Regions from separate parts of the Nitrosospira sp. TNL200 genome, predicted to be linked through region 1. Evidence: predicted binding sites of a transcription regulator. Region 1 holds the regulator's gene; the other holds the start of a gene.

Region 1 (16,279 bases):
CTCCGCCGTCCTGGCCCGCAAGCCAGATCAATCCCAGCTTCTGCCGCTTATCCTCGAAGAACTGCGAAATTTTGATTTGCGACATTCAATATCCGTCAGGAAAAGCAATCCGGTTCAAGAAACGGGGCTAAGCGAACAGATAACAGCAATGGAGCATGCGTGCGATCCACGAATCAACGTATCTCCTCTGCTCGCCTGCCCGCAACAAGGATTATTCGGGCGTATTCACATCCTGGTTCTTCAGCGCGCCGTTGCGATAACTCGCGTTCTTTTCCTTATGCTTCAGTATTTGCCGATCCAGCTTGTCCACCAGGCTATCGATGGAAGCATACATATCAGCGCCATCGGTTTCGACAAAAATATCCTTCCCGCGCACATGCACGTTTGCCTCGGCCTTTTGCTTGAGCTTTTCCACCGAGAGAATCACAGTGACATCAATAACATGATCAAAATGACGGGTGATCTTGCTCAGCTTTGAAGTGACGTAGTCACGCATGGCCGGAGTTATTTCCACGTGATGACCGGTAAGGTTAAGATTCATTATGCCTCCTGGCTTGGATTAAAAAGATTTACGAAGATTGACGGGAGGAATCTGAATGGATTCCCGGTATTTTGCGACAGTCCTGCGGGCAACCACAATGCCCTGCTGCGCCAGAATTTCAGAGATCTTGGTATCGCTCAGCGGTTTTTTGGAATTCTCCGAACTGATCATCTGCTTGATCAGAGCTCTGATTGCCGTGGCGGAACACGCGCCGCCGGTATCCGTCCCCACATGGCTGCTGAAAAAATACTTCAATTCGAATATGCCGCGCGGCGTGTGCATGAATTTCTGCGTCGTCACACGCGATATCGTGGATTCATGCAGATCAAGAGAATCCGCGATTTCCCGCAGCACCATGGGGCGCATCGCCACTGCTCCGTGATCAAAGAATTGCCGCTGGCGCTCAACCACCGCTGCAGAAACCTTGAGGATGGTGGAGAAGCGCTGATGCACATTTTTGATCAGCCATTTCGCCTCGTGCAATTGTCCGGATAGCCTGCGGGCCGAGTCATCGGGGCTCCGTTTCAGGATATCAGCATAAAGCCGGTTGATCTTCAGCCGCGGCATGGCTTCCGGATTGAGGCTCGCTGTCCAGTTACCGCTGACCTTCGTGACAATCACGTCCGGGATGATGTAGCGCGCCACCGCAGAACTGAAGGTCGTGCCCGGCCGCGGATTCAGCCGGACGATCATCTGCTGGATGGAACGCAGGCACTCATCATCGCAATGCAGCAACTTCTTGATGGTGCAGAAATCCCTGGATGCCAGGCTTTCGAGATGTTTGTTCACCAGAAGCAGCGCCTGATCCCGATAGGGCGTGTCTTCCGGCAGAACACGCAGCTGCATGACCAGGCACTCCTTCAGATTGCGGGCTCCTATACCGGGCGGATCCAGATGTTGCAGGTATTCGAGCGCGATGCGCAGGTCGTCAATGCCTATCCCGAGCTCTGGCGGCAGCAAGCCCGCTAGCTCTTCCAGATCCTGCACGAGGTATCCGTCGTCATTCAGGCTGTCGATCAACAATCCGACTATTCTGCGGTCTCGTTCCGGAATCTGGCTGAGACTGAGTTGCGAGAGAAGGTGTTCGCGCAAATTAGGCGGTTCCGCCGCCTGCTGCGGATACTCTCGCTCCTCATCATCATCCCGGTAGTTGCGCGCGGCCCCTTCGTCGTTGAACCAGTCCTGCTCATCTGTCAGGCTATTCTTGGCTTCTGCATCAACGCCACCAGCAAGCATCTTTGCCTCGGCATCATCCTGGATTTCAGGTAATGCAGAGGAAAGCGACTCGGTCTGATCGTGGAGTGACAAGCTCCGGTATTCGGCGCTCTCCCCACCGGAAACATCCTCCAGCTCCAGAAGCGGATTTTCCTGGACTATCCGCTCGATTTCCTGGCCCAGCTCGACCGTCGAGAGTTGCAGCAACCGGATCGACTCTTGCAGCTGCGGAGTAAGCGTCAAGTGCTGCGTCAGCTTAAACTGGAGAGTAGGTTTCATAAGCATGGAAAAACAATGTTCTGACCAGATCCCTGCGAATCGACTTCTTTCAAAGCCGGAAATGTTCCCCCAGATATACTTTTCTCACATTTTCATTATAAATAATTTCATCAGGCCTGCCGCTCGCCAGTACCGCGCCGTCGCTGATGATGTATGCCCGGTCACAGATACCCAACGTTTCCCGAACGTTATGGTCGGTAATGAGCACTCCGATCTCCCGCTCCCTGAGGAACTGTATAATTTTCTGGATATCCAGGACCGCGATAGGATCGACACCCGCAAAAGGCTCATCCAGCAGAATGAAACGCGGACTGGTCGCCAATGCCCGCGCAATTTCGACGCGTCGGCGCTCCCCTCCCGACAAGCTGATGCCAGGGTTGTTCCTTATATGGCTGATATGCAGATCATGCAGGAGCTCTTCAAGATGCTGCTGTATTTCATCGGCGGAATAACTCTTCAGTTCGAGCACTGCCCGTATATTATCGGCCACGGAAAGCCGCCGGAAAATCGATGCTTCCTGCGGCAGATAACTCAAGCCCAGGTGAGCGCGCTCGTGCATCGGCATCTGGCTTAAATCGCGCCCATCCAGAAAAATGCTGCCGCCATCCACCGGCACCAACCCTACAATCATGTAGAAGCACGTCGTCTTGCCTGCGCCATTAGGGCCGAGCAGGCCGACCACTTCGCCACTCGTCACTGACAGGGACGCATCCCGCACAACAGTGCGGGATTTGTAGCGCTTCTTCAAACCATCAGCCCTGAGCTCGCTCATCTCTGCCTGAATCAATGCGGCCAGACTGATTTTATTGGTCTTCGGTGTTTGATTTCTGTTCCTTTCTTTTAGGTTGAATGACGGCCCTTACCCTCCCCTCCGATTGAACCGGGGTGCTTGCGCTTGCTTCGCCGCGACCATTTACCTGAAAGAATTCGCTGACCGCGTCGTAGGAAATATACTCCCCATGCACCTCGTCGTGGCCTCGCCTTAATCTCGCCTTCTTGAAAAGCTGCACCTTGTCAGCCTTGCCATCATATTCCATGCGTTCGCTCCAACCTTCGACATACTCGTCCATTCCATCGCGCTTCTGCCGAAAACTGGCAAGATTTCCAAATGCGGTAGCATATTGAAAACCATTGGCGTCTTCCTTGACGATCATCTTGTCAGCCCGGATGGTAAGCGTTCCCTGAACGAGAACGACGTTTCCCATGAAAGTCGCAAGCTTGTTGGCATCCTGCACCGTGGCCTTATCGGCTTCGAGATGTACTGGCTTGTCGCGATCGGCTCTTTCCGCCCAGGCGATCCCCGTGGATGAGATCAAAAACCATGATATCAATATGGATATTATAGCCGGCATCATGTGATTCCAATAGCGAATCTAGCGCCCTTGCTTCTGCACGACTTTTACCTGGGACAACAGCTGGGTAGTCTGCGTGCGGTTGTTCATTTCCATTCCAACCGCATTAATCACGGCATTCTTCTCCGTTATGACTACCGGCTTATCGGTTTTTGCAATATCCTTCTCCGGAACAAGATGCAGCAAGCTAGTGGTCATGGTAGTCTCTCCCCGACCCTTGCCCCCATTTCGCAGCACCATCACATTGCCCGTCAGGTAAACGTCCTCACCCTTGCTGGACATCTTCGCATGGTCCGCATTTATCTGTATCGCCGGCTTGTCGGATGCAACATCAATGAAACGGGGGTTTTCCATGCTTATGCTATTATCATCCGGAAAATGCTTCATGCTTTTTGCAAAAAGCTGATGCCGAACCAGGCCATCAACGCTCATACGGATGATCGAGAAGTCTTCGATCATGTAATCGGGCAGATGTGTGCCGTCATTTTGCGATGAAGAAGGCGGCCTTGCGGACTCACTCAGCCAGAAAGGCAATGCCAGCAGAGAAGCAAGCAAAATGAGGGGAAGACGCGAAAACAACCAGCCTTTCACCTGAGATACGTCTCCAGATGAGCCTCCAGCGTATTTTGTGCCTGCATTATTATTTCGCAAACCTCGCGCACTGCTCCACGTCCGCCCTCAGAGCGGGTAATATAATGCGCATGCTTTTTTACCAGCGGGGGCGCGGCAGGAACGGTAATGGCAAGGCCGCAGCGTAGCAGGACCGGCAAATCGATCAAGTCGTCACCCATGTATGCGCAAGCCGCGCCATCCAGATGGAGCTTTTCCAATAATGATTCAAACGCCGGGAGTTTTTGTTTTGCTCCTTGATACACCAGGGTAACACCCCAATCCTTGGCTTTCAAATCCACGCAGGTAGATTGCCGACCGGTAAGAATAGCGATGCCTACCCCGGTCGACTTGAGCATCTTTATGCCATGGCCATCCTGGCTATTGAATGCCTTGATCTCTTCTCCGGTGTCCGTAAGATAAAGGCTTCCGTCCGTCAGGACGCCATCGACATCAAATATGATTGCCCGGATATTCCTGGCTTTTTCCAATATATGTTGCATGTGATTTACAACGGTTGCGCCCATCAATTTGGCAGATTGAGAAACAAGCCGCCACAAAAAAATCCGCATATCCCGCACAAGGCTTCATATTTCGGCAGTTGTCCTTTGCGCCTCATTTCCATGAATGACAGGGAAATTGCAATACACCCGGAGAGCCTTTATTCAAGGCGAGAACGCCCAATACATCCAGCTCGTCTGATGCGTTCAAACCGAAAGCCCGGGCATCGGCGCTTTCGGATATCCCGGTACAAAACGTTTCAGAGGAATATGCTCTGGCTTACGCCAATTTTCCGCCAACGATGCGGAATGGCTGCAAGATGACACAAGCGCGGGCGAAAATCGAGAAATTATAACAGAAATAGTGCCTTGATTATATTGAGAAGGGGCTGGAATAGCGTAGCCAGTTCACGGAAGCTTCATCAGCGCCAATAAATTCCGTTATCGCAGAGATACGAAAATTACCAAAGGAAGTACTGTGAGAATTTGTTCGGCGCTTCCTTAAGATGAAAATGAATCAATTCTTGGGCAGCGGAAAAACCACTGACTCGACTACGCCACTGAGTTCCTCCACCACCACCTCCCTGTGCCCCGCCGCTATTTGCCTGAGCCGCGAGATAACTTCCTGCACCAGCACTTCGGGAGCCGATGCACCGGCCGTGATGCCTATCCGGTTTTTATCTTCAAGCCATTTTTCCTGCAATTGCTCCGCACGGTCTATCATGTACGCGTCTACCCCGGCATTTCTCGCGACTTCACATAAGCGGTTGGAGTTGGAGCTGTTCGGCGAACCGACAACAATCACCAGATCGCACTGCTTCACCATCATTTTGACCGCATCCTGACGATTCTGCGTGGCATAGCATATATCGTCCTTCTTGGGACCGGTAATCTTGGGGAAACGCCTCTTCAATGCCTTGATTACACGGGTGGCATCATCCACCGAAAGCGTGGTCTGGGTAACATACGCCAGATGCGTGGGGTCCTCTACCTGCAGGCTGTCCACATCCTCTTCTGTTTCCACCAGATACATCTGCGGACCATCCCCTTCGGCCTGGCCCATGGTCCCTTCCACCTCGGGATGGCCCTGGTGGCCGATCATGATGATCTCTCTTCCCTGCTCGCGCATTTTCGCGACTTCAATATGAACTTTCGTCACCAACGGACAAGTCGCATCAAAAACCTTGAACTGCTGCGCCTCGGCTTCCCGCCTCACCTCATGCGAAACTCCATGGGCGCTGAATATCAGAATGCTGCCCACCGGAACTTCATCAAGGTTTTCGACAAATACCGCGCCCTTCTTCTCAAGATTTTCCACCACGAAACGGTTGTGCACCACTTCATGGCGAACGTAAATGGGAGCGCCATGTATTGCCAATGCCCGCTCGACGATTTCAATGGCGCGATCGACCCCGGCACAGAAGCCTCTGGGGTTTGCAAGCAACACTTTCATCATTGGCCGTTCTCCATAAGAACCACGTTCATTGGTCATGTTTGCTACACTGATGTCGCTAACGGTCATGGCTGTTCGCATCCCTTGTGCATGAGTATGGATAGGTGTATGGACGGATAATACAGGTAACCCCGTTATTTTAAAGCATTCATGTATTTCCTCAAGACGCTTTTTTGCGTCCACCGGAAACTCCAGTTCCATTACATAGGATCAATCCCGCTCCGGATGGCGAAACGCACTTTGTCCAGTTCCTCGCAAACCTTGCGTGCCGCCTGCAGTATGCGCGGCGTCTGGCGGTGTATGAGATCGGGGTGTATGAAAATCACATCGCTGTCCTCCATTGCGCTCCCGCCAATCCGCCCATCCAATCGAATTTCCCGTCCGTCAAATCGGGGCGAGATACTGCTCACGATTGCCCGCGGATGAACTTCGAGCAGGTTCTCCATGCCTATTACGGGCGTTAATGCCGGCGCGGAGGCAAACATGTTGACGCCTCCGCAAATGCTTATGATATCGCTGATGATATGATTCCCGTTTACTGTCATGAGCGGATGGCGCCAGATCAACTGAACCATCCTGACCTTTTCCCGGCCTGCATAGCTGTCCCGGATGGTCCGCAATTCATTTTCATAAGCACGCGCGGCTGATTCTGCCTGCGTCGACGTTCCCGCCCACTGCCCTATCAGCCGCAACAACCGCGGCACGTCTTCCAGTCTGCTCGCTTCGGTAGCCGCCACGTTCATCCCCAACCTTTCCAGCCTTCGGATATCCACAGCTGTGCTACCGCTGCGCCAGGCGATCACAAGATCGGGCTCGAGCGCAACAATTCTTTCGAGATCCAGGCTGGACGCATCCCCGATGCGGGGAATCGATTTAACGGCATAGGGATAATCACTATAAAGGTCCGCGCCGACCAGCTTATCGCCGGCACCAGCGGCGTATACCAGTTCAGTGATACTGGGCGAGAGCGAGATGATGCGGCGGGAGAAATGGCTCAGGCGTACATGATGGCCACGGTCATCAGTCAGGCTGGGTGGCGGCGTCTCCTCGACACCCGGCCTGGCCCCGGCCACACCGCTGGTCCAGGCCCATAATAAAGCCGGGATGACGCACAAGCTTACTAGTTTGCCAAGCCACATGTGTACTGGAATGCCACGTCAAAGAGGCTATGACCTTGCTCAAGTCGGGAAATTTCCTCTCCCTCTTCAAAATATTCCGGGATTCGAATGAATGTGGCGGGAATCGGGGAAATACGATGGACGCCAACGAAGATTTATTCAGCGCGCTTTCTTAAATATCCTGGTAGCGCTTCGCCAGTGCAACACGCTGCTCGTAAGCCTCCCGGGCAATGCGCACATCTTCCAGAAACAGGGGAAGCTCCTTGAGCAGGAGGGCTTGCGGACCATCGACGAGCGCTTTGTTCGGAACCGGATGAAAATCCACCAGCACCATGTTTGCGCCAGCTATCACTCCCTGGACCGTTGCATGCATGATATCGGGAATTCCATCGGGCGATGATGCACGCAGCCCGACAGAATGGGAAGGATCCACGCAAACCGGCATGCGGGTCAGCCTTTTGACTACGGGTACGTGGGCAAAATCGACAAAATTGCGGTGAGGATCTCCCATGTTGGTCTTCATGCCGCGAAGGCCGAAAACGACTTTCCGGTTTCCTTCCGAAGCCAGGTATTCGGCAGCGTTGAGCGACTCATCGAGCGTTATTCCGAAGCCACGCTTGATAAGCACCGGAAAATCCTGCTGGCGCCCAACGATTTTCAGCAACTCGAAGTTCTGCGTGTTGCGCGTGCCGATCTGCAGCATGACGCCTGTGACGTTGCCTGTCCGGTACAGCGCATCGCAGATCTCTTCGACGTGGGATTCATGGGTGATCTCCATGGCAATCACCTTGATGCCATATTTGCCGGCCAGCTCGAATACATAAGGCAGGCAGGCCTTGCCATGTCCCTGGAAGGAATAGGGGCTGGTGCGGGGCTTGTAGGCTCCCATGCGCGTGCATACCTGGCCATTGTCACGCAATGCCTGCATCATCAATTCGACATGCTCGAGTGTATCCACCGCGCACAAGCCGGCGAAAACGTTGAGCGTATCCTGTCCGAACCGTACTCCGTTGTAGTCGAAATGCGTAGGCCGGTGGTCGTCCTTGTGGCGGCCGAGGACGCGATATTCTTCCGAAATCCGGACCACCTGCTCGACACAAGGCAGGCTCTGCATATCTTCGACCGGCAACGCCTTGGTGTTGCCGATCAAATACACTTCGGTGAGCGTCTGCTCGCTGCCAACTTCAGTATGAACACGAGTTGATATTCCGGGCAGATTGGCGAGATGCACCAGCAACTGCTTATATTCTGGGCTGTCCGCCCGCGTATCCGGGTTAAGTACAAGAATCATGAAGTAGTGTGGGCGTGGAACAACGGGACGCGCTGCAGGCGCGCGGGAACCGGGGAATTCTACCCGAAAAACCAAGTCCTTGCCATTCGAACGAATATCGCGTTTAATGACTCCGGGGAAGGAATGCGCGAAAGGCGACAACCAGCGAGGATTTGTTCAGCTTCCCTAACTCATGGCGCATGCAGCATTCGTCGCTCGCCGCTTCGTGCGAGGTCAGGTCGAAAACGGGCATCGACATGCCCGCTTCCCGCCACATTGCTGTAAAGCGAAAGAGTGAGACTAACCGCGCAAATAAAAAGATAAGTCACATTCTGCCCCGTGCCTTCCATGACCGCTCAAATCCCAGAATGCGGAAGCCAGGATCATGCCGCCCCGCCTCCCGCAATTTTATTGATGGGTCCGACCGCAAGCGGGAAAAGCAGAATTGCTCTGGACATAGCCAAATATTTCCCAGTGGAAATCATCAGCGTCGATTCGGCACAGGTTTATCGGCATATGGATGTCGGTACCGCGAAACCCAGCCAGGAAGCCAGGGCGTCGGTGCCGCACCATCTCGTCGATCTGATCGAACCGCATCAACGGTACTCTGCGGCACAATTTCTGCATGATGCCCTGGCGGCTCTGCGCGAAATTACGGAACGGGGAAACATCCCGCTGCTGGTTGGCGGAACCATGCTCTACTTCCGGACGCTGATCGAAGGTCTTTCGGAGCTGCCCGCCGCGGACGGCATCGTGCGGACGATGATCGAAGACAGGGCCAAGACGCGTGGGTGGCCTGAAATTCATGCAGATTTGTTGCAATTCGATCCGGCCAGCGCCGCGCGGATCAAGCCAACCGATAGCCAGCGAATCCAGCGTGCTCTTGAAGTATATTATCTGACCGGCAAGCCGATGTCGGAAATTTTCAAGAAGTCTCGCGCTTCCGGTATTCCTTATCGCGCCATTTCCATTGCGCTGGTTCCTGGCGATCGCGGCGTTCTGCATCAGCGCATCGCGCAGCGCTTCGAAGACATGCTCGAACTCGGATTGATTGATGAAGTTCGGGCAATCCGTGATAAATTTCGCATTACCGGCGAAAGCCCGTCGATGCGTTGCGTCGGTTACCGCCAGATCTGGATGCATCTGGAAAAAAAAATGGATATCGCGGAAACGCGGCAAAAAGCACTGGCTGCCACCCGGCAATTGGCAAAACGGCAATTGACCTGGTTGCGCTCGATGCGGCATGTGCAGGAGTTCGATTGCCTCGCGGAAGATCTTCCGGACCAGGTGCGAAGGCATCTCATGGAAGCAGGCTTGCAATCGCCGGGGACATCGAAAGTTTCATGATCGCAGTTATATATTTTTTCAATAGCTGGTTTATTAAGGAGCCTCTGAATAAGTCCTTGTGGAAACGCGTTGCGGTAAAATCGGGATGATTGCAAGGCGCAGCACGTTGGTCGTAACCGAAACCACGATGCCAGGGAATGCAACGCAGCGGTCCTCAAGCGGGGATCGGGCGGCGGCGGGGGATGCCAGACCGCGCCAAAGTATACATGGGCGCCTATTAGGCCGATTTTGTGCAGCCTGCATGGAACCATGAGGATTTGTTCAGAAGCTTTTTAAGGAATCTCTGAACAGGGAAAAGGAAAGAACATGAAAGGCAGAAACAGATTAGTTATCGCCGCCATGGCGCTTGCGGTATTTGCAGGCGCAATCTCCATCCCCGGCTGTACCCGGCATGAGGACAAGGTGCATGAATCCTGGGTCGCCCCTCCCGAGAAAGAAGCGGTGGATGATGCTACGCTGGTCAGCGCCCTGCGGGAAGCCTTGCGGTCCGACCCGGATGTCAAAAATCTGGATGTAAGGGTTGAAGCTCATAACGGCGAAGTAATGCTCAGCGGCATTGCAGACAATCAGACGCAAATCGACCGCGTAGCCATGCTCGCATGGATGATGGAAGGTATCAAGAAAGTGGATAACAAAATGGGGTTGCGCAATGGGGCCGCTGCGCAGAATTGAACTGCTGAACAGGCCGTGGCAGCTGATGCCGTCACCACTCAATTTTTCGGGAAAATCAACTTGATTACGTCACTACTCCTCACGCTGGGCATAATCCTCGGCGTTATTCTTTTCGTTCCCTCGATACGGCGCCGTCTCATTTCGGATCGGGTGCTGAAGATTTTTCGCCACAAGCTGCCGCAGCTTTCGCAAACCGAGCGGGAGGCGCTCGATGCCGGAACGGTATGGTGGGAAGGAGATCTGTTCAGCGGCAAGCCGAACTGGCATAAGCTGCTGTCATTCCCCAAGCCGACCCTGAGTCAGGAAGAAATGGATTTTCTCACGGGACCCGTCGAGCAATTGTGCGGAATGCTGGATGAATGGCACATCACCCGGGAATTGCATGATCTGCCGCCAGACGTATGGCAGTTCATCAGGGACAACGGCTTTTTCGGCATGATCATCCCCAAACATTATGGCGGACTGGGGTTTTCGGCGCTGGCGCATTCCGAAGTGGTGATGAAGATCAGTTCGCGAAGCGGCACCGCCGCCGTGTCGGTAATGGTGCCCAACTCGCTGGGTCCGGCGGAACTGCTATTGCAGTATGGCACCGAAGAGCAGAGAAACCGCTATCTCCCACGCCTGGCCAAAGGACTCGAAGTCCCGTGTTTTGCCCTTACCGGTCCGGACGCAGGATCGGATGCGGGCGCGATCCCGGATTCGGGGATTGTCTGCTCCGGCGAATTCAATGGGGAGAAAGAGGTGCTGGGCATGAAGGTGACCTGGGAGAAACGCTATATCACCCTGGGACCGGTAGCAACGCTTCTTGGCCTCGCCTTCAAACTATACGACCCCGACAGGCTGTTGGGTGGCGAAAAAGATCTGGGCATTACCCTCGCACTGATTCCCACGAATACGCCGGGCGTCAATATCGGCCGCCGGCATTTTCCGCTGGATGCCGCTTTTCAGAATGGCCCCACCTCGGGGACAGATGTATTCATTCCAATGGAATGGATAATCGGGGGACGCGATGGAGTAGGCCGAGGCTGGCGCATGCTGATGAACTGCCTCGTGGCCGGACGGTCCATCTCTCTGCCGGCCACCAGTACGGGCGGCGCCAAACTGGCTGCGCGCACCAGTGGGGCTTATGGGAGGGTTCGAGCGCAATTCAAGATGCCCATCGGCCGTTTCGAAGGCGTCGAAGAAGCGCTGGCCCGGATTGGCGGCAATACCTATATGATGGATGCGGCCCGGGTCATGACAGCCGGAGCGGTGGACCTCGACGAGAAACCCTCCGTGATCTCCGCGATCGTCAAATATCATCTCACGGAACGAGGGCGGCAGGCCATCAACGATGCGATGGATGTTCATGGCGGCAAAGGCATCTGCCTGGGCCCGCGCAATTACCTCGGACGCTACTATCAGCAAATTCCGGTCAGCATCACCGTGGAAGGCGCCAATATCCTAACCCGCAATATGATCATTTTCGGCCAGGGAGCGATACGTTGCCATCCCTACGCTCTGGCGGAAATCAAGGCGGCGAGCGACAGCAATGCCGTGCGGGGCTCCATCGAGTTCGATCGCGCGCTGAGGGGGCACGCGGTTTTCAGTCTCGGCAATGGAATGCGCGCGCTGCTGCATGGAATAACAGGCTCATCGCTTGCCAAAGCTCCGGGCAGCACAGACCCCGAGCTGCAATCCTATTACAGCCATCTGACGCGTTTTTCCGCTGCTTTTGCCCTGCTCGCGGATGTTTCCCTCCTTGTCCTCGGCGGCAGTCTCAAGCGCAAGGAAAGATTGTCCGCTCGCCTGGGCGATATCCTCAGCATGCTTTACCTATCCTCCACAGTGCTGAAGCGCTTCCAGGATGATGGCGCTCCCACGGCTGACAAGCCATTATTGCACTGGTCGCTGCAGGATGCGCTTTATCGGATGCAGCAAGCGTTCGACGGTGTGCTGGATAATTTTCCCGTCGGGCCCGTTGCAAAACGATCCTTGCGGTTTATCGTGTTCCCCCTGGGGAAGCCGTTTTCGCCGCCATCGGACGAGCTGAGCCATCAGATAGCCAAATTGATGCTCTCTCCAGGCGAAGCCCGTGACCGCCTTACTGCCGGCATTTATCTGCCGGCATCGGATAACGAGCCACTGAGCGTGCTGGAACAGGCGTTGCAATGCGACGTCGTGTGCGAGGCGGTCGAGGCCAAGCTGCGGGCAGCGGTCAAAACGGGTCAAATTCCCGCGCAGGGCGAAGATAAGATTGCCTACGCGCTCAAGCAGAGAGTCATCACCCAGTCAGAGCTGGAGTTGATGAGCAAGATGAAATCGCTACGCCGCCGCGTCATCATGGTAGATGACTTTTCACCGGATTTTACCGAGGTTTCTATCCATCCGGAGGACGTCCTCGACACCACGCCTTTATCCCAACCCGACACGCCTGCTGAAACAGGTGCCGATACCATACAGCCTATGGAAAACAGTTAAGAAAAACGCTTGGCCGCAAGTTCCCGATTCAACCTCAATCCCTGGTTCAAAACTAGAAAAGAGTGGTCAACCACCGGATTCAGGTTCAATAGACTCCGACAAAAACACGAAAGCGAACAGGACATGCAAAACACGCGGCAGGAACCAGCGGACCTCATCCCCGTCGAGATAGCCGGGACTCTGGATGGTCTGCTCAGCGAACGTGTGCGCCGGTCGCCACAGGCAACCGCTTACCGGGACTACGACCGCGTTGGCGGCAAATGGCGCAATCTTACCTGGGCGCAGATGGATGAAGGCATTCAGCGCTGGCAAACGGCCCTTGCCAGGGAAAATCTGGCCCAGGGCGATCGAGTAGCGATAATGCTGCGAAATTGCCCTGAATGGGTCATGTTCGAGCAGGCTGCGCTAAGGCTGGGGCTGGTGGTCGTTCCTCTATATACCGCCGACCGTCCTGAAAATGCTGCCTACATCCTGCGCAATGCCGGAGTTCGGATATTGTTGCTGGAGGAGTTGGCGCAATGGCAGACATTTTGCGATGTGCATGATCAACTCACGGAGTTGATGCGCGTAGTGACTGTACAAGCCAGTATCGAAAAATGCGACGACGGCCGTGTGAGCGCGCTGCATGACTGGCTGCCGGAAAAAGCGGAAGAGCAGCAGCCCTTTACTCGCGACCCCCATCAGATGGCCACCATCATCTATACATCCGGAACTTCCGGCCGGCCCAAAGGCGTGATGCTGAGCCATTACAACATCCTTACCAACGCGCACGGCAGTTCGCTCGTTGTGCCTCTCTCCCGCGATGATCTTTTTCTCTCTTTCCTGCCTCTGTCCCATACTTTCGAACGAACCGCCGGTTATTATGTTCCCATGATGTGCGGAGCGACGGTCGCCTATGCCCGTTCCATCCAGCAATTGCAGGAAGACCTGCTGATTGTCCGCCCTACGATCCTGGTTTCGGTACCCAGGATCTATGAGCGGGTTTATTCGGGAGTCCGCGCCAAGCTAGCCGAAGGCCCGGCGTTGAACCGCAAGCTGTTCAAGCTTGCAGTGGATATTGGCTACAGCCGGTTCGAACACCAGCAGGGCAGAAGTCCCGGGAAGATTTCGCATCTGCTATGGCCTATATTGGAAAATCTGGTGGCAAAGAAAGTCATGAGTAGATTGGGGGGGCGGCTCCGCGGAGCGATGAGTGGCGGCGCGGCGTTGCCGGCGGAAGCGGCGCGGGTGTTTATCGGATTGGGATTGCCCGTTCTCCAGGGCTACGGCATGACCGAGAGCAGCCCGGTCGTCTGCTCCAACACCTTCGAAGACAACGTTCCTTCGAGCGTGGGACGGCCGATTGCAGGAGTGGAAGTGAAACTCGGCGAGAACGACGCCTTGTTGATTCGCGGTCCCAACGTGATGCTGGGTTATTGGAATGATCCCGAGGCAACCCGGGCAGTATTGAGCCCGGACGGCTGGCTCAACTCCGGGGATATTGCACGCATTGACGAGGGGCGGATAACCATCACAGGACGGCTGAAGGAAATCATCGTCATGTCCACAGGGGAGAAGGTTCCTCCGGCAGACATGGAGGCGGCGATTTTGCGCGATGCATTATTCGAGCAGGCAATGCTGATCGGCGAGGGACGTTCTTATCTGAGCGTCCTGGTGGTCCTCAATCCCAGCCAGTGGGAAACACTGGCTACGCAGCATAACCTCGATCGGAACTGGCATCACCTGCGGGAAGATCCGAGGCTAGAAGAAATCCTGCTGGCAAGGATAGTAGCGCAGATACGCGAATTTCCGGGTTATGCAAAGATATATCGCGTGGCGCTGGCGACGGAACCCTGGACCATCGAGAATGGTCTGCTGACACCCACCTTGAAACTGCGCCGGGGACAAGTGCTGGAACGTTACAAGACGGAAGCGGCACGGCTTTACGAGGGACATTGACCCTCCCGCAGCCACCGCCAGCATCGCGGAAGAACAGCAGGAAAGGCAGGCTTGTTCCCGGAGCACACCGGATTGCCGTGGCGCTGCCTTTGCAACCCTTCATGGAGATAAGATGAACGCTGAAGCGCAACCCCCCATGTCGTTGCCCAACGCGGACCCCATATTGCGCCTGGTGCCCATGCCCATGGATACCAATCATGCTGGCGATGTATTCGGGGGGTGGATCATGGCGCAGGTAGACATTGCCGGCAGCATTCCCGCGATACGCCGCGCACGCGGACGGGTAGCCACCGTGGCGGTGAATTCCTTTGTTTTCAAGCAGCCGGTCTACGTTGGCGACCTGGTGAGCTTTTACGCTGCCATCACCAAGGTTGGCCGCACCTCCATCACCGTGGATGTCTCCGTCTATGCCCAGCGTGGTTTGCGGCAGGGAAACGAGGAAATATGTCACAGGGTAACCGAGGCGGTGCTCACTTACGTGGCGGTGGACGATAATCGCAGACCGCGAGTGGTTCCGGCAGAATAGCGAACATGGTCAATTGGACGCAACGATCGATTGGATTGGATTGGATTGGAGGGAGGATGATTGAACACTACTGAAGTCGTCGTGCGCAAAGCGGCCGTTCTAGGTGCGGGGGTGATGGGCGCGCAGATAGCGGCGCACCTGGTCAATGCCAATGTCGAAACGCTTCTGTTCGAGCTTCCCGCGGAACAGGGAGACCCCAATGCGAATGTAATCAAGGCGGTGGGGATGCTCAAAAAATACGAGCCCTCGCCTCTGGCGATAGCGGCAAAGGCAGGCGCAATACAACCCGCCAATTACGGACAGCACCTCTCGCTGCTTGGTGATTGCGACATCGTGATTGAAGCCATTGCCGAGCGCATGGAATGGAAAAAGGATCTATACAAAAAGGTGGCACCGCATCTGGGAGAGCAAGCCATCTTTGCCACGAACACTTCGGGACTCTCGGTCAACGAACTGGCGCAGGCGCTTCCAGATGCTTTACGGCATCGCTTTTGCGGTATCCATTTTTTCAATCCACCACGCTACATGCACTTGGCGGAGTTGATCGCATGCGAGGAAAGCGATCCGGCAATGCTCGACAACGTGGAAAAGTTCCTGGTGACCGCTCTGGGAAAGGGCGTAGTGCGGGGCAAGGATACGCCTAATTTCATTGCCAACCGGATAGGCATATTTTCCACGCTCGCGACCATACACCATGCGGAAAAATTCGGGCTGGGCTTCGACATGGTGGATGCCTTGACCGGAGCGATCATAGGCCGCCCAAAGAGCGCGACGTTTCGCACTGCCGATGTGGTCGGGCTGGATATTCTTGCGCACGTCATCAACACCATGCGCGACAAGCTGCCGGATGATCCCTGGCATGGCTATTTTGCGGTGCCCGGCTGGCTACAGGCCTTGATAGATCGAGGGGCGCTAGGCCAGAAGACAAAGCAGGGGATTTACCGGAAAGACGGAAGGGATATCCGGGTACTGGATCGCGCAACCGGCAATTACGTTCCT
Region 2 (16,279 bases), 310 kb from region 1:
CATCGGATAATTTTGCGAGCAGCGCCTTGCCTTCTTCCACCGTCAGTTCATGCAGCAATGAAGGCTCGGAATCGCTGCAGTCCGCTTGCTGTATGCCCGCGCTATCCATCAGGAAAATCAGTTTTTCCGCCTTCAGCACGATTGCCGCTTCAGCGGCGACGTTTTCCAGGGTGAGATTGAATATTTCTCCGGTAGGAGAGTAGCCCAGCGGCGAGAGCAGCACCAGCTCGCCCTGTTCCAGGCGGGAACGAATTCCCGCCGCATCGACCTTTCGCACTTCGCCCGTATGCATCAGGTCAATACCTTCAATTACTCCGATAGGACGAGCAACGACAAAGTTTCCACTGGCCACCCTGATTGCGGCGTTGGCCATGGGCGAGTTCGGCAGCCCCATCGACAGCAATGCCTCGATCTCCACCCGGACGCGTCCAATGGATTCCTTGACGCATTGCAGAGTAGCAGCATCAGTTACACGCATATCCCTTACATATGTCGTCTGCAAATCATGTTCAGCGAGCCGGGCCTCGATTTGCGGCCGCGCTCCATGCACAAGCACGAGTCTGACTCCCAGGCTGGCAAGGATATTAAGATCATGAACCAGTTCGACAAATTTACCGTCTGCAACCACCTCGCCACCGAACGCCACAACGAAAACCTTGTTGCGAAAGGCGTTGATATAAGGGGCAACCGAGCGGAACCAGGTTACGAAATCGCTGTTTAATTCCATGTCTGAATATGACATGCTGTGTAAATTGGGTTTCTTATAGAAACGGGGGAGCGACTCGGCCGCGCCCGCCCTGCAGGCTCCTATTTCGTCAAATCAGTAGTCGCCGCATAGCGCCTGCATGGCAGCCAATGCTGCCAACCCCGCACTCTCGGTGCGAAGCAGCCGCTTTCCCAGACGCAACGGAGTACATCCCGCCATAACAGCGGCAGCTTCCTCGTCTGTGTCGAAACCGCCTTCAGGCCCTACGAGAAGATCTATTCGGCTCAGACCAGGCAGCCTGGGAAAATCACGCAAACCTTCTGCAGCAGTCGGCGAAAGCATGAAGCATTTTTGCGAATCCGGATTATCCATATCCTTGCATTCATCTGGCACTCCTTCGAGCCAGCTTGACAATGGCATCAACGGTAGTACGGGAGGAATGCGGTTTCTACCGCACTGCTCGCAGGCAGAAATGACAACATCCTGCCAGTGCCTCATCCTTTTCTCGGCCCTTTCCTTCGAAAGCTGGACCACGCCGAACCGGGCCGTAACCGGCTGAAAGCGGGAAACCCCCAGCTCCACGCTCTTTTGCACGATCCAGTCCATTTTTTCGTTGCTGCACAAAGCCTGAACGAGCGTTATGTCAAGCGGCGATTCACGCTCAATACCCAGATGCGCTTCTGGAATGACGGTGACGCTTTTTGGGCTGGTATCCAGAATTTCGGCTGGATATTCTCCTCCATCGCCATTGAACAATGTCAGTTTATCTCCTTTTTTAAGCCTCACCACATGAAACGCGTGGTGTGCGACGGTCTTGGGCAACGCGAGGGCGTGTCCCGCAACAATAGTTCCGGGGCAATAAAACCGGGGGTACGTTTCCGTTTTTGCAGATGAAACGGGATGGCGATAAATGATAGCCTCCCATGTTAGACTATTTGTATTTCTTTCCCCACTTGAGAGAAAACGCGAACTTGATTCGATTGAATGATAACCTGTTGCTTCGATTATATCCGTTACGCATTTTTGTTGCTTGCTTCGGCCGGTGTCTTCCGGAGCGCGGAATCGCTTCTAATCTAAATTATCCATAAGGAGAAAGTATGGCGAGCCTGGAAACGCCAGTTTGCAACTTTGGCTGGGAAGCGGTGGATTTCGATTTGCGGGGAGTGGATGGCAAGCGCTACGACCTTTCAGCCGCGAGAGGGGAAAAAGGATTGCTGGTCATGTTCATCTGCAATCATTGTCCTTATGTGAAGGCGGTTCGGGATCGCATCATCCGCGATGTGAAGGAACTGCGCCCATATGGCATCCGCGCTGTCGCCATCATGTCGAATGATCCCGCCGATTATCCCGAGGACTCGTTCGAAAACATGGTGAAAATCGCAAGGGAATACGATTTTCCCTTCCCCTATGTCTGGGATGAAGACCAGGAGATCGCAAAAGCCTATGGTGCCGTGTGCACGCCCGATTTCTTCGGATTCAATGACAAACTTGAACTGCAATACCGGGGACGGCTGGATGCATCCCGCAAGGAAGCCGCGCCCCCGGATGCCCGCCGCGATCTTTTTGAAGCCATGGTCCAGATCGCTGAATCCGGACAAGGGCCAAAAGACCAGATTCCCAGTATCGGTTGTTCCATCAAATGGCGGGCGGGATAGCACGTGCTCCATGAAGTCATTTCGACGGTCAGGGTAGTGGCGCAACAGGAAATCATACCGCGCTATCTGAAGGTTGCCCGCCAGCGCAAAGCGGATGGAAGCCTGTTTACCGAAGCCGACCTTGCCACCCAGGAAGCGCTATCGCGTGAATTGCAAAAGATCCACGCCGGCGCCGTGGTGGGGGAAGAAATGCCGGAACAGGAGCAAATCAGTCAATGGCGGGCGGGAGAAGCCGGGTTGTGGTGCATGGATCCTATAGACGGCACGTCGAATTTCGTAAATGGATTGCCTTATTTTGCCGTTTCGGTAGCGTTGATGCAAAACGGCAAAAGCGTGCTTGGCGTCGTTTACAACCCGGTGGCAGATGAAATGTTTTATGCCGAGCAAGGCAGCGGCGCATTCCTGAATGGCGAAAAATTACCGCTCAAGGAACATGTGCCGCCCTTTCGCAACGCCATCGCCAATGTCGACTTGAAGCGGCTGGGACCCCAGCTCGCACAGAACATCTGTCTGCAACGGCCTTTCTCCTCTCAACGAAATTATGGGTCCTGCGCGCTTGAATGGTGCTATACCGCCGCCGGCCGTTTTGACCTCTACCTCCATGGGGGGCAAAAGCTGTGGGATTACGCTGCTGGCTGCCTCATCCTGAAGGAAGCGGGAGGGCACATGTGTGGTTTCAACGAGGATGACTTCTGGGCGGAACCACTCTGGCAGCGTTCCGCCATTGCCGCCCTTGACAGGGGGTTGTTCGAACAATGGCGCGACTGGATTCGCGCTCATCGGTGAAACAACTATCTTCGATAAAAATAGAGCGATAGTCTGATATATTAAGGTTATATTAAAATCCTGTCGCTGTAGTTTCTCGTAACACAGCAAAATGAGGGTAATAGAGATAGAAATTGTGCTTTGAGCAAGAGGTCTTGAATACAGACACCCAAAGCCACATAACGGTATGACCCCCATTTCGTTCTACTTTTCGTCTGCATAGGTGAGCTAGGCCATTGAGAACTATAAAACTTCGCAAGCAACAACTTTTGAAAAGGCAGTTCTCGATTAAATTACCATCTCTAGCGGCAGAGGGAGATTTTTTAATGCGAGCTACGGCCAAAAATTTATCGATATTAATAGTTTCTGCTGCATTGGTTAGTGGAGGTCTTATCGGGTGCAACAAGCCGAAAGATGCCGACACTTTGATCTCAGAAGCAAAAAATTATCAACAGAAGGGAGACGATAAAGCAGCCGTTATCCAACTCAAAAATGCTCTTCAGGAAAATCCCAATAATCCTGAAGCCCGCTATCTTTTGGGTTTGACTTATAACAAGATTGGCGATTTACAATCAGCGGAGAAAGAGCTTCGCAAAGCCCTTAACCTGGGAATGAGCCCTGATAAGGTATTGCCCGACCTGGGGTTAACTTTGCTGAGCTTAGGTCAGTTCCAGCAGGTTCTCGATGAGACAAAAACACTTTCAGATAAGCAGAATTCGGCAGAGATTTCCACGCTGAGAGGGAACGCGTTATTGGGGCTGGGCAAGGTTGAGGACGCCAAGAACTCGTTTGAGCAGGCCCTTGCTGTCAAACCGGATTTTGGGGGTGCATTGATCGGATTGGCACGATACTCACTTTCAAAGAGCGATCTCCAAACTGCGACACAATATTCGGAACAGGCGGTAGCCAGAAATCCTGAAAATCCGGACACCTGGTTTTTTAAGGCCGACCTGCTACGTATCAAAGGGGAAGTCGATCCGGCCCTGGCCGCATATGATCAGGTTTTGAAGCTTAAACCGAATAGCTCTCTTGCCTATCTGAATAAGGCTTTCATAGAAATCGGCGCGGGAAAATTAGATTCCGCTAAAACGAATATAGAAGCAGCCCGCAAAGTGGCACCCGGCAATGGGATGATCCTCTATGCCCAGGCCCTGCTCGATTACACGCAAGGCAACTATTCTGCCGCATTGGAGCCTGTACAGCAGATATTAAGCAAAGCACCGGAACATCTGCCTAGCATACTACTTGCTGGCGCGGTGCAATTGGCCCTTGGGTCGTCACTCCAGGCAGAGCAGCATCTGAAACATTATCTGGAGAAAGATCCCAAAAATCTTTATGCACGCAAATTGCTAGCTTCCGCCCTGCTGAAAAACCGCCAACCGGGACGAGCGATTGAAGTACTGACCCCCGCACTAAAAGACACGCAACAGGATTCCCAGCTATTTGCTCTGGCGGGTGAAGCTTATATGCAATCCAGGAATTTTGCAAAAGCAACGGAATATTTTGAAAAGGGAAGCACTCTCTCGCCCCAAAGCGCATTGCTGCATACTGCCCTAAGCATGAGCAAAATGGGACAAGGCGAGAACGATCGGGCCGTGGCTGAGCTGGAAATAGCAACAAAGCTGAACCCCAAATTATCCCAGGCAGGCATCCTGCTTATCATGACTCATCTTCGAAACAAACAGTACGACAAGGCCTTAATAGCGGCACAGGGGCTTGAGAAGGAGCAGCCAGACAATCCCCTGGTCTATAATCTCAAAGGCGGTATCTACCTGAACAAGAAAGACATGCGCAGCGCACGCGCAAGTTTTGAAAAAGCGTTGTCGGTTGATCCCGCTTATTTCCCGGCTATTGTAAATCTTGCAGAGCTAGACCTGCTGGAAAAAAAACCGGACGCCGCCAAAGAGCGCTTTAAAGGCATTTTAGTAAAGGATAAAAAGAATATTCAGGCAATGACAGCGCTGTCCGCCCTTGCGCTCAGTCAGGGAGAGAGTAAGGAGGCCACGCAGTGGCTGGAACGCGCCAGCAACGAAAACCCTGATTCGCTCCAGCCTGCTCTGGCGCTAGGGTCTCACTACCTCCGTTCAGGGGAAAAACAAAAAGCTTTGGCACTTGCCAAGAAACTGCAGGGCATTCACCCTCACGACACCAGTGTGCTGGAGCTTTTGGCGCAAGCCGAATTTGCCAACGGAAACAGGGCTGCCGCCCTAGAGAGTTATAATAAACTTGCCGTTGCAATGCCAGAGTCTGCTCTCGCTCAGTTGCATATCGCCTCCGTGCACATGGCAATGGAGAACCGCTCGGCCGCATCGGAAGCGTTGAAAAAAGCGCTGGCTATAAAACCCGATTACCTGGATGCACAATTGGCGCAGATCGCGCTTGAGTCACAGCAGGGGAATTATGACAAAGCCATTATGATTTCCCATCAGATTCAGGAACAGCAAGGCAAGTCGCCCGTTGGATACATAGCAGAAGGAGATCTGCTAATGATGTACAAAAAACCAGCACTTGCTGCCGCAGCTTACGAAAGAGCTTTCGCTATCAATAAGAATCAATCAATCTTGGTGAAGTTGCATGGAGCACTCCTTGAGTCGGGAAAAGGTAAGGAAGCAAACTCGCGTTTGTTTCAGTGGCTGAAGGAACATCCTGCCGATACGCCTATTCGAATGTATCTTGCTCAAGTCTATCTTGGAAACCGGGAGAACAAGCCTGCGATAGAACAATATCAGGCTATTTTGCGGCAAGATTCCAAATATATTCCCGCACTGAACAATCTCGCTACCGCTTACCATCAGGAGAAAGACCCTCTAGCCCTGGAGTATGCAGAAAAAGCCTATCACCTGGCGCCGGATAACCCCTCTATACTAGATACGCTGGGATGGATATTAGTGGAACAGGGCGACATTGCCCGAGGTCTGCCACTTTTGCAGAAGGCAATTTCGTTGGCACCGGAGACGGCAGAAATTCGTTATCATTTTGCCGCTGGACTGGCTAAATCGGGGGAAAAAACTCAAGCTCGTAAAGAACTTGAACGACTCCTGCGTAAGGGGGAGCAGTTTGCCAGTGTTAATGAGGCGCGGCTATTGCTTAAGCAAATACAGTAAGCAACGTTCGTCTCCAATGATTGGAGGCCCAAAGATCGAGCAATTGCTCCGAGAATTCGCTGCCGTTATCAACAAAATATACTGAGAAGAACTCAGGCCGGCCGCGAACTGGTTTAATGTAGCACCACATACTCGCTTCGCAAGCACTGACCCATTCCATCGCTAATGCTTCCTTGTTGAAGACGTCGACAATCGTCAGTGTACGGAACTTCATGCCGTTAGCGAGCTGGTCCGCCACAAATCCATCCTCTATGCTTCATTGGGTTTGGTCGGTTTGATCTTCGCTTGATGTGTTACGACCATCTTCACTTGGGTAGTTTCGAGCGAAACTGCAACTGCTTCAGCTCGCACCTGATCTCTGCGTACTTGCTTCTTCCAACCGGTAGAACATCTGTTCCGAGATCCCTACCTGACGGATCAGATTGCTCATGGCATTCCCAGTTCGCCTGCTTCAATACCACCACAATCTGCTCTGTTAAAAACCACTTCTTCATGGCAAACCCCTTGGTCAAGTTTGCCGAAAAACTCGCCTCCTTGCTGGTACTTGGATACAAAATTTCTAGCGGAGCAGTTCGTCCAACGTAACATAATGAAGATGAAGAGAATTTAATCGCTTGGCAGCCACCACCAGATCAATCCAAAAATTATAGCGGAATATCGCGAGCGAACACATGTGCTAGATGCTCTCATCAGTTCGAAGGGAATATTCAGCAGATCTTTGGAAGAAGTATCTTGTAATGGCATTCTGCGACAGACCTTGTGGATCTCCTAGATGTGCCTCTATGCGCTACGAATAAAGCTTCTCTTCACATCACGACTCCTTTCCCACGATTGTGGTGTCGCCAAAAGGCAACACCAAGGTATCTTTATATAACAGTAGGTTACATATTTATAGAAGAACAATTGCTTTATTCGGCGACAGCTTCCCATCCTTTTGTCGATTAACCATATGTTTTAAGGCATTAAAAATTTGGCATGAAACGTGCTTAATTGATTTCACCAAGTTCCAAGCCTTTGTACCTAGATCCTGTCTTATTCATCCACTCAATTGATCAGTCCGGGCAAATGCATATAAAGCTGTCTTCCAAAAAGCCACTGTTTAAAAAAGTTGCTCGCCCAAATCAATTTGGAACACTTTATTAACCAAATTCTCCGGGACATCCAATGCAACTAAATCACGAAAAGGCTCTTCCTCTTAGCAGAATTCCTGTGCCCCCATCTGCTGAAACAATTGAAACTCACTATACGTCGCCCCAAAAATCAAAGTCTCACATCGCTTTTAAGGGACTCTTGGATGAACTAAGTGATGAGGAATATCTTTTGAAATGTACTGATTATAATATCCGCCTTGTCGATTCACCCAGGCAACGGAGCAAAGCGGGCCTGCTAATCAAGCGAATGTATTCCTGGCGTGGCTACACTACCGATGACTCCGCAGTTATTCCGCATAACCCTCATCACCTTACGCTTGAGGCATCAAGGGAGCAGCAACTTTTTGGGACTTTAACACTCGGTATTGACTCCAAAAAAGGTCTGGCGGCTGATGAGCTTTATAAAGATGAGATAAATATTTTTCGCAAAAAGGGCCACAAAATCTGCGAAGTGTCAAAGCTCGCCATTGATCCACAGTTCGGTTCAAAAGAGTTGCTCGCTTCGCTGTTCCACCTCCTTTACATCTATGCCTACACCCTTCACAAGGTAAAAGACGCATTTATTGAAGTTAACCCCCGCCATGCAGCATTTTACAAGCGCATGCTCGGGTTTAAACAAGTTGGAGAGAAGCGCACTTGCCCGCGTGTCGACGCGCCGGCCGTCCTGCTGCACCTGGATCTGGATTATATGGATGCACAGATATCGTCGTTTGCGGGATCGTGCGGATTCAAGGAGAGATCGCTGTATTCATACTTTTTTCCCCGGCATAAGGAAAAAGAGATTCAGCGGAGATTCCAACGTTGCCTTAACTGAAATAAGTGGCTGTAAACCTTGACCTCCACAATTTAAAGTTAAGAAATAAAACACTATCCGATCTCCAGTGAGATCCTGCCTTTCCTCGGTGAGCAGCTGTTGTCGCCAAGAACAAGAATAAGTACGGTAGTGAACCGTCATTGAAACGGATCGCCGCGTAAGCCGCCCAAACGAAAAAAGCGGCGCAAATCGTCCAGGTCCCGCCGAAACGGTGCTGATAATTTTTCGCGGCGATTCCGGAAATCGGATTGAAGTTGTAAGTCGATAGCCCGATCAGGGGATTTGACGATGATCATAAATGGGGCAAGAAACGTCTGGTAAAAATTTGCCTGCCCGCCCAGTTCTTCCTGGATCAGTTTCTGATACTCCTTCGTACTGAACGCAGCTCGCAAAGAATACTCATAGTCCTGCACCACTTCCGGTGGCAGTGAAGCTTCATGCATGTGCGCAAAAAAACCCACGGATTCAAGTAATTTAAGTCTGCCAAAGTCGGCGAGATAGAGCCCGCCTCCCGGCTTTAGAATACGCCGCACCTCTTTGAAGCATGCGCGTAGATGATCAAAATCCGGCAGATGATGCAACGTCATCGTACTGATAACACCGTCAGCAAATTTGTCCGCATAGCTATCCAGTTGCGTGATATCTCCTCGCACGATTTCAACATTTGAAACCTTGCTTATCTGCAACAACTCGTGGGCACTCTGGATCATTTTTTCCGCAAGCTCCACTCCGACAAAGTGGGTTTCAGGATTCAACAGCGCAATCGGCACAAGCTGCGTAGCGGGTCCGCACCCGAGATCGATAACCTGCTGACGTCCGCGTATTGCCAACGTCGCATGAGCGGCATGGAACAGGCTGGAAACAGCCATGATTCCATCTTCGCGTCTTGCGGAATCGGCATATGCCGTGACCTGTTGGGCCCCGTCCATGACCATGGGCTCCGGCTGTCGCGGAAACCTTCGAGAGGTAAAGGCTTCCCTCATCATGATCTTCATCAGGCGGAGCGTATCTGGCATGCAGAGACCCAAATATAATTTCCAACGATATCCGCTATTGATCCTATACGAAGGAGAACGCAGGATTCAGCGGCAGGGTAAAGTAACAGCAACTATGATGCGGAACGGGCAAGCCGGGTGAATTCTAAACCAGTGAGAAGCTTAAGCGATGACAGATAAGACCACAAGGGTAAGTTGATATCGCGTAATACTTTCCTGACAGCATGAGCCTTACGATCAATAAGGATCAGAAGAGACTTACTGCAAATCAAGGCATTGTGGTATTTCGCCTTACTTGCCGCCTATTGAACTTTGAGATTTGATGCAGATGTTGCGCCAACTCATGCAATATACAAGAAAGAGCCGGGAGAGATCTCCCTCCCGGCCCTGACGAGATGTTTATAAAACGTTTATGAGACGTCTTTATATCTAGACGGATTTTTTCCAGCGACGGGTTGCGCCAAGACCCAGTAATCCCATTCCTATCAATGCCAGTGAAGCAGGTTCGGGAATTTGGTTAAAAGTCGTCGATTGTCCGTTATCCTGAAAATTAACCATCAATGTGCTTCCCGAGGAACCATCGAAGTTGAGAAAACGCGTCGAACCTGTTGTAATGGTAAAAAATTCAAGTCCAGCTCCGGCAAGGCTGCCCCCCGAACTGTTCAAGATATATGGATCACAGGAGGCGGCAGTACAATTAGCGCCGCCAATCAGACTATTTATCGTAATGTCGCCAATAAACGAGTTGGCTACCAACTGTATCCCCGATGCGCCACCGCTTTGGAATAGCAAATCCGTGATATGAGTATTGGTAATGTTATCAAAAAGTGCGATGGTACCTGAAGTAAATTGAATGTCAAACGGACCACCGGGAGTCACGTTATTGGGTCCGTTAATAGTGATAAGGTTAGGGTCAGTGGCCGTCACTGTACCGTTGAGATCAACTTCAAATCGATAATCGCCACCCAGAGCGACATTCGTCCCCCCGCCACCCAGGCTGCTGCTTTGCGTCAGCAATGTAAGCGTTTCGTGAAATGTGTCCCCAACATCAAGAGTGTTAGCGGCACCAGCTATGGCCAGGTTTGCATCTGCGGAGAAGAGCTGCGGGCTGCCAATCGTGTTCAATTTATCCAGGCTGATAAATGCACCTGTAGGATTCAGGTCTTTAAATTGAAGTGCGACGGCCTGCGCGTGCATGGGCGCCGTTGCAAAAAGCCCGGCAACCGCGGCTGCGACGCCTACCGATGATAATTTTTTTCTTGCAAGTGATTTGTCCATAATTCCACCTCCCTTAACTCAAAATTGATTAACCAACTTTTAATAATAGAAATAATACTATTGTGCTATCCACTGCTATCTACTGCTATCTGCTGCTCTCCACGATTATATCTAAGCACTATTCATGCCTGTTTCATAAACCACCGCTATTTCAATGACTTAATATTTTAAAGTCAGATAACAAAAACCACATTGTAAGAATTTTCGACATAAAACATAGGAACGAAAGTAAGCTTCAAAAAAGCAGGACCGGAAGACGTTCTTCTGGTCCTTGTGTTGCTCCAGCTAATCGGGCCTCGTTCTTCGGGATACACCGAAACCCAGCAGACCTACCCCTAATAGCGCCAACGAACCAGGCTCGGGTATAAAGGTCGTCGATTGTCCATTGTCCTGAAAATTAGCTATCAAGGTATGCGTTGCGAAGTCAGAGCCATTGAAACTTAGAAAACGGCTCGAGCCAGTGGTAATTGCGAAAAACTCGCTTTCAACTCCGGTAATGCTGCCCATGGCATTATTCCGGATATATGGATCGCAGTTGACACATCCCACGCCTCCCAACAGGGTGTTCAATGTTATGTCACCGATAAATGAGCCCGCGATCAGTTGGACGTTAGACGCGCCACCGCTCAAGAAAGTCAAATTTGCGATATGGTCGTTGGTGGCATTATTGAAAAGACCAATGGTGGCTGAATCAAATACGACGTCAAATTTAGATGTGGCGTCGCTGCTCACCGAATTATCCGCATTAAGCGTAATGGGAGTTCCAATGGCATTAGTGACGTGGCCCAGAATGGAGACATCGAATCTATAATCTCCGCCCAGACCGAATACTGTGCCGCCAGCCCCCAGACTGCTGCTGTTGGTCAGCAATGTGAGTGTTTCCGTAAAGCTATCGCCATTGTCGAGGACGTTATTCGCACCAAGGTTGGTCGATGCAAAGTATAATTGAGGACTGGCAATTGTGTTCAGTTTATCCAAGAGGATGAACGGCCCGGTTGCACCGCCGCTGAGATCTGACCAGTTAAGAGACGTAGCCTGGACCTGCACAGACGCCATTGTCAAAGTGCCCGCCACCATGGCTGCCCCGGCGGCAGCATATAGATTACCGAATAAATTCTTTTTCACGAATAGTTTCCCTTTGATTGATATCCAACATATGGTTATTTAAACCCTTTGGGAAATATTAAAACCTTTCCCTTGATTCAATCATAAGCAGAAACCGTGCCATATTATTATATTATTAAGTATCAATATGTTACGCAAGTCATGCTAGATAGCTTCGGCGCATGTGTAAGATTTAGGACAAAAGGTCACCGTAGCGGGAGAACGCCGGCATGTATCCGTAGAGTCGTATTTGAGAGGATTTTTTAACGCTTGTAGCTTCGGTTCAGGTAATAGTCCAATACTGGATCCAGAAAAGCATCTGCTTGCGGAATGAAGAGGCCGGCGGGTTCAAGCAACTGACGAGTCCGTTCGTTTGCGAATATCTGATCTTCGGATAGATAATCAAGAAAGATGGGCAGGGTAGCCAAGGCCCGTTTTAACCGCTTTGAAGCAATAGGTGCGGCCAGCCGGGTAATAATATCAAGCCAGGCAGTTGGCAATGTTTTCTGCGCAGGGGCAGACAGACCATATTCACGAAATTTTTTCAGGGCTATTGATCTCAACCGATCAAGGGGCACTGCTCCATCAGAGCCTGCGCAAAGATGCAGGATCTGGCCAGTGGTGCGCGAACTGGAACTCGACCAAATGATCGCCTTGGCCACATAATCGGCAGGCACAAGGTCCACATGATTATGAGTAAGATCTGGAAGCAGCCCCCAGGTACGGCGGCCTGCGATAAATTCGACCAGATGGTAAAAGATTTGAAAATGTGGAATGCGCCCATCGCGGCTATTACCGACTATCATACTGGGTCGATGAACCGTCACAGGCAGGCAGGCCTTTGCCTGATGCTCCATGGCTGCCTCGGCTTCCGATTTTGCCTGTTCATAAGTATTATGAAAACTCCGAGGCTCATTTATCCATCTCTCGGGAAGCGGTCCCTCCCAGCGGCCACCCACTCCTACCGTACTGACCATTTCCACTTTCTGAAGAATTCCATTTTTCCGGCATAGATGGGCAAGCTGCATGACATTGTCCGCCGCACCCACGGCGGCATGGCGTGCAATGTCGAGCGGAAGATTCATCCGGACAATTGCCGCACTATGGATGATATGAGTCACCGATGCTCCGAGCCTCGCGTAATCCGCGGGGTCGAGTCCGAATTCCAGCATCTCGGTATTGCCGCGAATGGGTTCGATCCGCAACCTCGCCATGCCCGAATCGACCTCAAGGTATGTCATTAGCTGCTCGACCCGCTTTTGAAGGGCGGCAGCGTCCTCGGCACGAATCAGCAGAACAAGCCGATGTGAGGAAAACATCAGGAGTTCCCGGACGATTGCGCTACCCAGAACGCCGGTAGCGCCAGTAATGAAATATGTGCTCATGCAATAATGATGACGAACCTGGGATCCGAACGGGTTCCGGTTGACCGGCGTTTTTTTTGAGTTTCAGCGACTGCCATTTGAAGACATTGGAAATGAGGGAAAAAACGCTCAATAATTATCCCGTGCCGAAGTTTCAGATTGACGGTGAGCTCGCCACCTTCAATTGAGAAGGGGTTGCATGTGGCGATCACCCCGACCGGGCGCTGATAAGCCGGAAGAGCAGACAAAGCCGCGGTGAGATCGGCGCGTAATGTCTCCTCGAATATCCTCTGAAAGTCCTCATCTTCCAGATGCTCACTCGAATAATCGTTTCCTGTCGCAGCGCGCATGAATCTTGATTTGTCTATGCTAAGAATGGACGCGATCTCGCCTGAGCCCAGCTGGAAGACGACACTATGCATAATGTAGCTAACACGCCGGAGCTGCTCCTCCACACGCATGGGAGATATCCACTTCCCTCCGGAGGTCTTAAAAGCCTCGGATTTTCTTCCCACAAGCGAAAGAAACCCTTCTTCATCGAGACTACCAAAATCTCCAGTGGGCCAATAACCTTCCGCCGTGAATCGTCCGGCCCCGGACGCATGCCAGTACCCATTAAACACGCCTGGACCGCTAACCAGAATTTCGCCATCGGGCGCGAGACGAACCTGATTCGGAGAAAGCGGCCTGCCGACGGTACCGGGTTTTCTTGACGAAATCCGATTGGTTGCTATCGGTACAATATTCTCGCTTACGCCGTAAGCTTCAAGCACAGGCAACCCGATACCTTCAAACCACTCAAGCAACCAAATAGGCATTGCGGCAGAGCCACTGACGAAATAACGCAATCGTCCACCAAACACTGCACGCATCCTCCTCAATATCAGCTTGTCAGCAAGTTGCCAGGAGATCGTGGTAACAATGCTTCTCTGTTCTCCAGAAATTTTTGCTAGGGCGTGTTCATATCCCGTGCGTATAGCCCAGCGAATCAGCTGGGGTATCGGCCGTGCACGTTTCTCGATATGCCCGGCGATCCCGGCCTGCATGCGTTCAAATACCCGCGGTACTCCGATCAGAATGTGTGGCTGGACATTACCGAGATGATCCATGAGCTCCCGTGGGTCACTCAAGATATAGCTGGTTGCACCTCGGGAGATGGCAAAGAAGTTGATAACCCGCTGGAAGAGATTTGCCAGGGGAAGCCAGCAGAGCAAAATGATGCCCTCCTCAATATCGTCGAAAGCGCTGAGGATTGAATCGATTGCGGTGCATACCTGCTCATGGGAAAATACTATTGCCTTGGGAGGCCCTGTCGTTCCAGATGAAAAAACGATCGCCGCTGCATCCCCCGGATCAGAACCCGGAAATGTATTTCTGAATTCGGTATCATGGTTCGCCGCAAAAATATCCTGGATACCGCGTTCCGATGCGTCCTGTGGATTTTCCTCAAAAATGACGATTAGCTTGACTCGACTGCGAATTTCCTGCGGTATTCTTGCGAGCGTAGCGAGGTTCTGGACAAATAACGCGGTAGGGTCAAGGTGATTGATGACCTGCTCGAGCTGATCGGCCGGGTAACCCGGATCAATGCCTGCGACCGCCGCGCCGGCAATAAAAGACCCCATCTGCGCGTATTCCCAATTGAGCGAAGTGGGCGCCAGAATTCCAATGCGATCACCTTTGCCGATACCCGCTTCAATCAAAGCAGCGCCAACCCTACCTGCCTTCTGCGCAAACTGCTGCCAGCTTACAGGTTGCCAATTCTTGTCCGAATCAAGAATGAAAAACGCAGATGCCGCTGGAGACGCCGCGCAGCGCGCCTCCAGCAAACCGGGTACTGTCCTTTGGCTCATGGTGACATCATCGTTTATGCCATCACCCTTCTCAGGTGTTTCTCGTTACGTTATCCGATCTTCGGATCGTAGGCCCCAAGAGGTTGTGTTATTTGAAGATCATTGTCTTCCAATCCCAGCCATCGCATCTGATGGGTAACATTGCGTCCAAGAAACAAGCGGCGGCGAATGATAAAATTAATAATCGGCGTCATAATGTTCCAGTATGAGCGACTCGCTTTTCCATGCCGAATCAGAGCTGAAAATTCGGGTGTATAGGGGTTATAGCCGAAGTGCTTGATATCGGAGTACATCAGAAGCCAGTTGATGGGATAATTGCTGTGGATAGGATTCCCGTGAGCGCGCCGCTTTACAAGCCCTAAATCATGAACCTGGTGAATCATTGCATCCTGATCATAATCCCATGCATGCAGAGGTGCGACATAACGGGGAAATGGTGTGCCGGCCGGATAACGCTTGGGATTCCAGAAGCGAATCAGCTCCTCCTCGCTGAAGGTACTTGACTCGCGCAGGCCCGGTGGCGTCCAGTCGGCCTCGCAAATGAGCTGGCGCGAGAATTCAAACTCCATGCGCTCCGGTTCCGGCTGCCCAGGAGAATATCCGGCAAGGACAAGAGGAATGCTCTTTTCAGTTGCGACGGTTAATGCATCACCTTCGAATAGCGGCGCGTAAACATACGAAACCGTATAAACTGCGCCGCGCTTCTCCTGATTCATCAGCAGGAATCTAAAGAGTTTGCGATAAAATCTTGCTGACGGGCGGTATACCAAATGATCGATGTCAAGCTTTTCGATTGTTCTGCGGATATTTGCCCATGCGACGTCCGGTATATTGATATCTGTCGTGAACGCGAGTACATTTAAACCATATTCCACCTTGAGGCGATAAAGCAGATATAAACTGTCTTTTCCTCCGCTCAGGCAGACGAGTGCATCGTATGGGCCTTTCCCCCGGCATTCATTCAGTATTTTTTCCAGCTCTTCCCGGCGATCCAAGCGCAGTTTGTCAAGTTCGTTCCCGTCCTCGGGAACATGTTGCCTACATAAAGCACAAATACCGGTAGCGTCCAGATCAGCGCCCGGCACATTGTCGGGGAGCAGGCAGAGCTTGCAGCGATGCATGAAGAATCTTCCCAGGGTTTACTAGACCCTTAAAGGTTGGAATTTACACCTACGTCCAGCAGACTGTAAAATTTTTCGACATTATCATGAAGGTATTATATACATCCCACTCTGAAATCGGGAAAAGTACACTCTATCGCGAAACCAGAATTATTCTTTATGAAACGTAACCTCGATCCGAGAAATAGCAACAGTAAACTGTTCTTGTTTTCGCAGGCGAGCGTCCGTTCGGTTAGATATGCTATGTACTCCGTTTCTGCGCTTGGAGGCGGATGGTGGACAACAGGGAAGAGCTAACGAGTGAAAGCCTTCTGGTTCCCTTTTTCTCTGGGGTTTCGCAATATTACACGCAATAAACGTCGCAGCGCT

The links. Region 1 encodes sigma-54, which starts transcription at its own class of promoters, with help from an activator protein. Its sites were predicted from a motif close to TGGCACNNTTCCTGCT; they were not measured.
Region 2: a site for sigma-54 is predicted at 7,202-7,217, ahead of ACZ5CE_RS13735 (N-acyl amino acid synthase FeeM domain-containing protein). Genes of this name have one in related genera too.

The regions. Positions count from the first base shown of each region.
Region 1 is NZ_AP041003.1:37,220-53,498, reverse strand. It holds gene hprK (HPr(Ser) kinase/phosphatase) at 1-85, opposite strand, end outside; gene hpf (ribosome hibernation-promoting factor, HPF/YfiA family) at 212-541, opposite strand; gene ACZ5CE_RS00275 (RNA polymerase factor sigma-54) at 560-2,035, opposite strand; gene lptB (LPS export ABC transporter ATP-binding protein) at 2,085-2,807, opposite strand; gene lptA (lipopolysaccharide transport periplasmic protein LptA) at 2,839-3,351, opposite strand; gene lptC (LPS export ABC transporter periplasmic protein LptC) at 3,409-3,978, opposite strand; gene ACZ5CE_RS00255 (KdsC family phosphatase) at 3,975-4,499, opposite strand; gene ispH (4-hydroxy-3-methylbut-2-enyl diphosphate reductase) at 5,014-5,952, opposite strand; gene ACZ5CE_RS00245 (cobalamin-binding protein) at 6,150-7,064, opposite strand; gene ACZ5CE_RS00240 (3-deoxy-7-phosphoheptulonate synthase) at 7,240-8,358, opposite strand; gene ACZ5CE_RS00235 (hypothetical protein) at 8,462-8,596, opposite strand; gene miaA (tRNA (adenosine(37)-N6)-dimethylallyltransferase MiaA) at 8,686-9,684, shown strand; gene ACZ5CE_RS00225 (BON domain-containing protein) at 9,991-10,356, shown strand; gene ACZ5CE_RS00220 (acyl-CoA dehydrogenase) at 10,417-12,816, shown strand; gene ACZ5CE_RS00215 (AMP-dependent synthetase/ligase) at 12,940-14,754, shown strand; gene ACZ5CE_RS00210 (acyl-CoA thioesterase) at 14,867-15,280, shown strand; gene ACZ5CE_RS00205 (3-hydroxyacyl-CoA dehydrogenase/enoyl-CoA hydratase family protein) at 15,341-16,279, shown strand, end outside.
Region 2 is NZ_AP041003.1:3,037,331-3,053,609, forward strand. It holds gene argA (amino-acid N-acetyltransferase) at 1-727, opposite strand, end outside; gene ACZ5CE_RS13705 (16S rRNA (uracil(1498)-N(3))-methyltransferase) at 821-1,621, opposite strand; gene ACZ5CE_RS13710 (thioredoxin family protein) at 1,804-2,361, shown strand; gene ACZ5CE_RS13715 (inositol monophosphatase family protein) at 2,365-3,147, shown strand; gene prsT (XrtA/PEP-CTERM system TPR-repeat protein PrsT) at 3,363-6,230, shown strand; gene ACZ5CE_RS13725 (hypothetical protein) at 6,214-6,468, opposite strand; gene ACZ5CE_RS13730 (hypothetical protein) at 6,536-6,724, opposite strand; gene ACZ5CE_RS13735 (N-acyl amino acid synthase FeeM domain-containing protein) at 7,395-8,195, shown strand; gene ACZ5CE_RS13740 (class I SAM-dependent methyltransferase) at 8,333-9,211, opposite strand; gene ACZ5CE_RS13745 (PEP-CTERM sorting domain-containing protein) at 9,620-10,468, opposite strand; gene ACZ5CE_RS13750 (PEP-CTERM sorting domain-containing protein) at 10,754-11,593, opposite strand; gene ACZ5CE_RS13755 (SDR family oxidoreductase) at 11,836-12,957, opposite strand; gene ACZ5CE_RS13760 (AMP-dependent synthetase/ligase) at 12,954-14,789, opposite strand; gene ACZ5CE_RS13765 (adenine nucleotide alpha hydrolase family protein) at 14,840-15,910, opposite strand; gene ACZ5CE_RS13770 (ABC transporter permease) at 16,211-16,279, shown strand, end outside.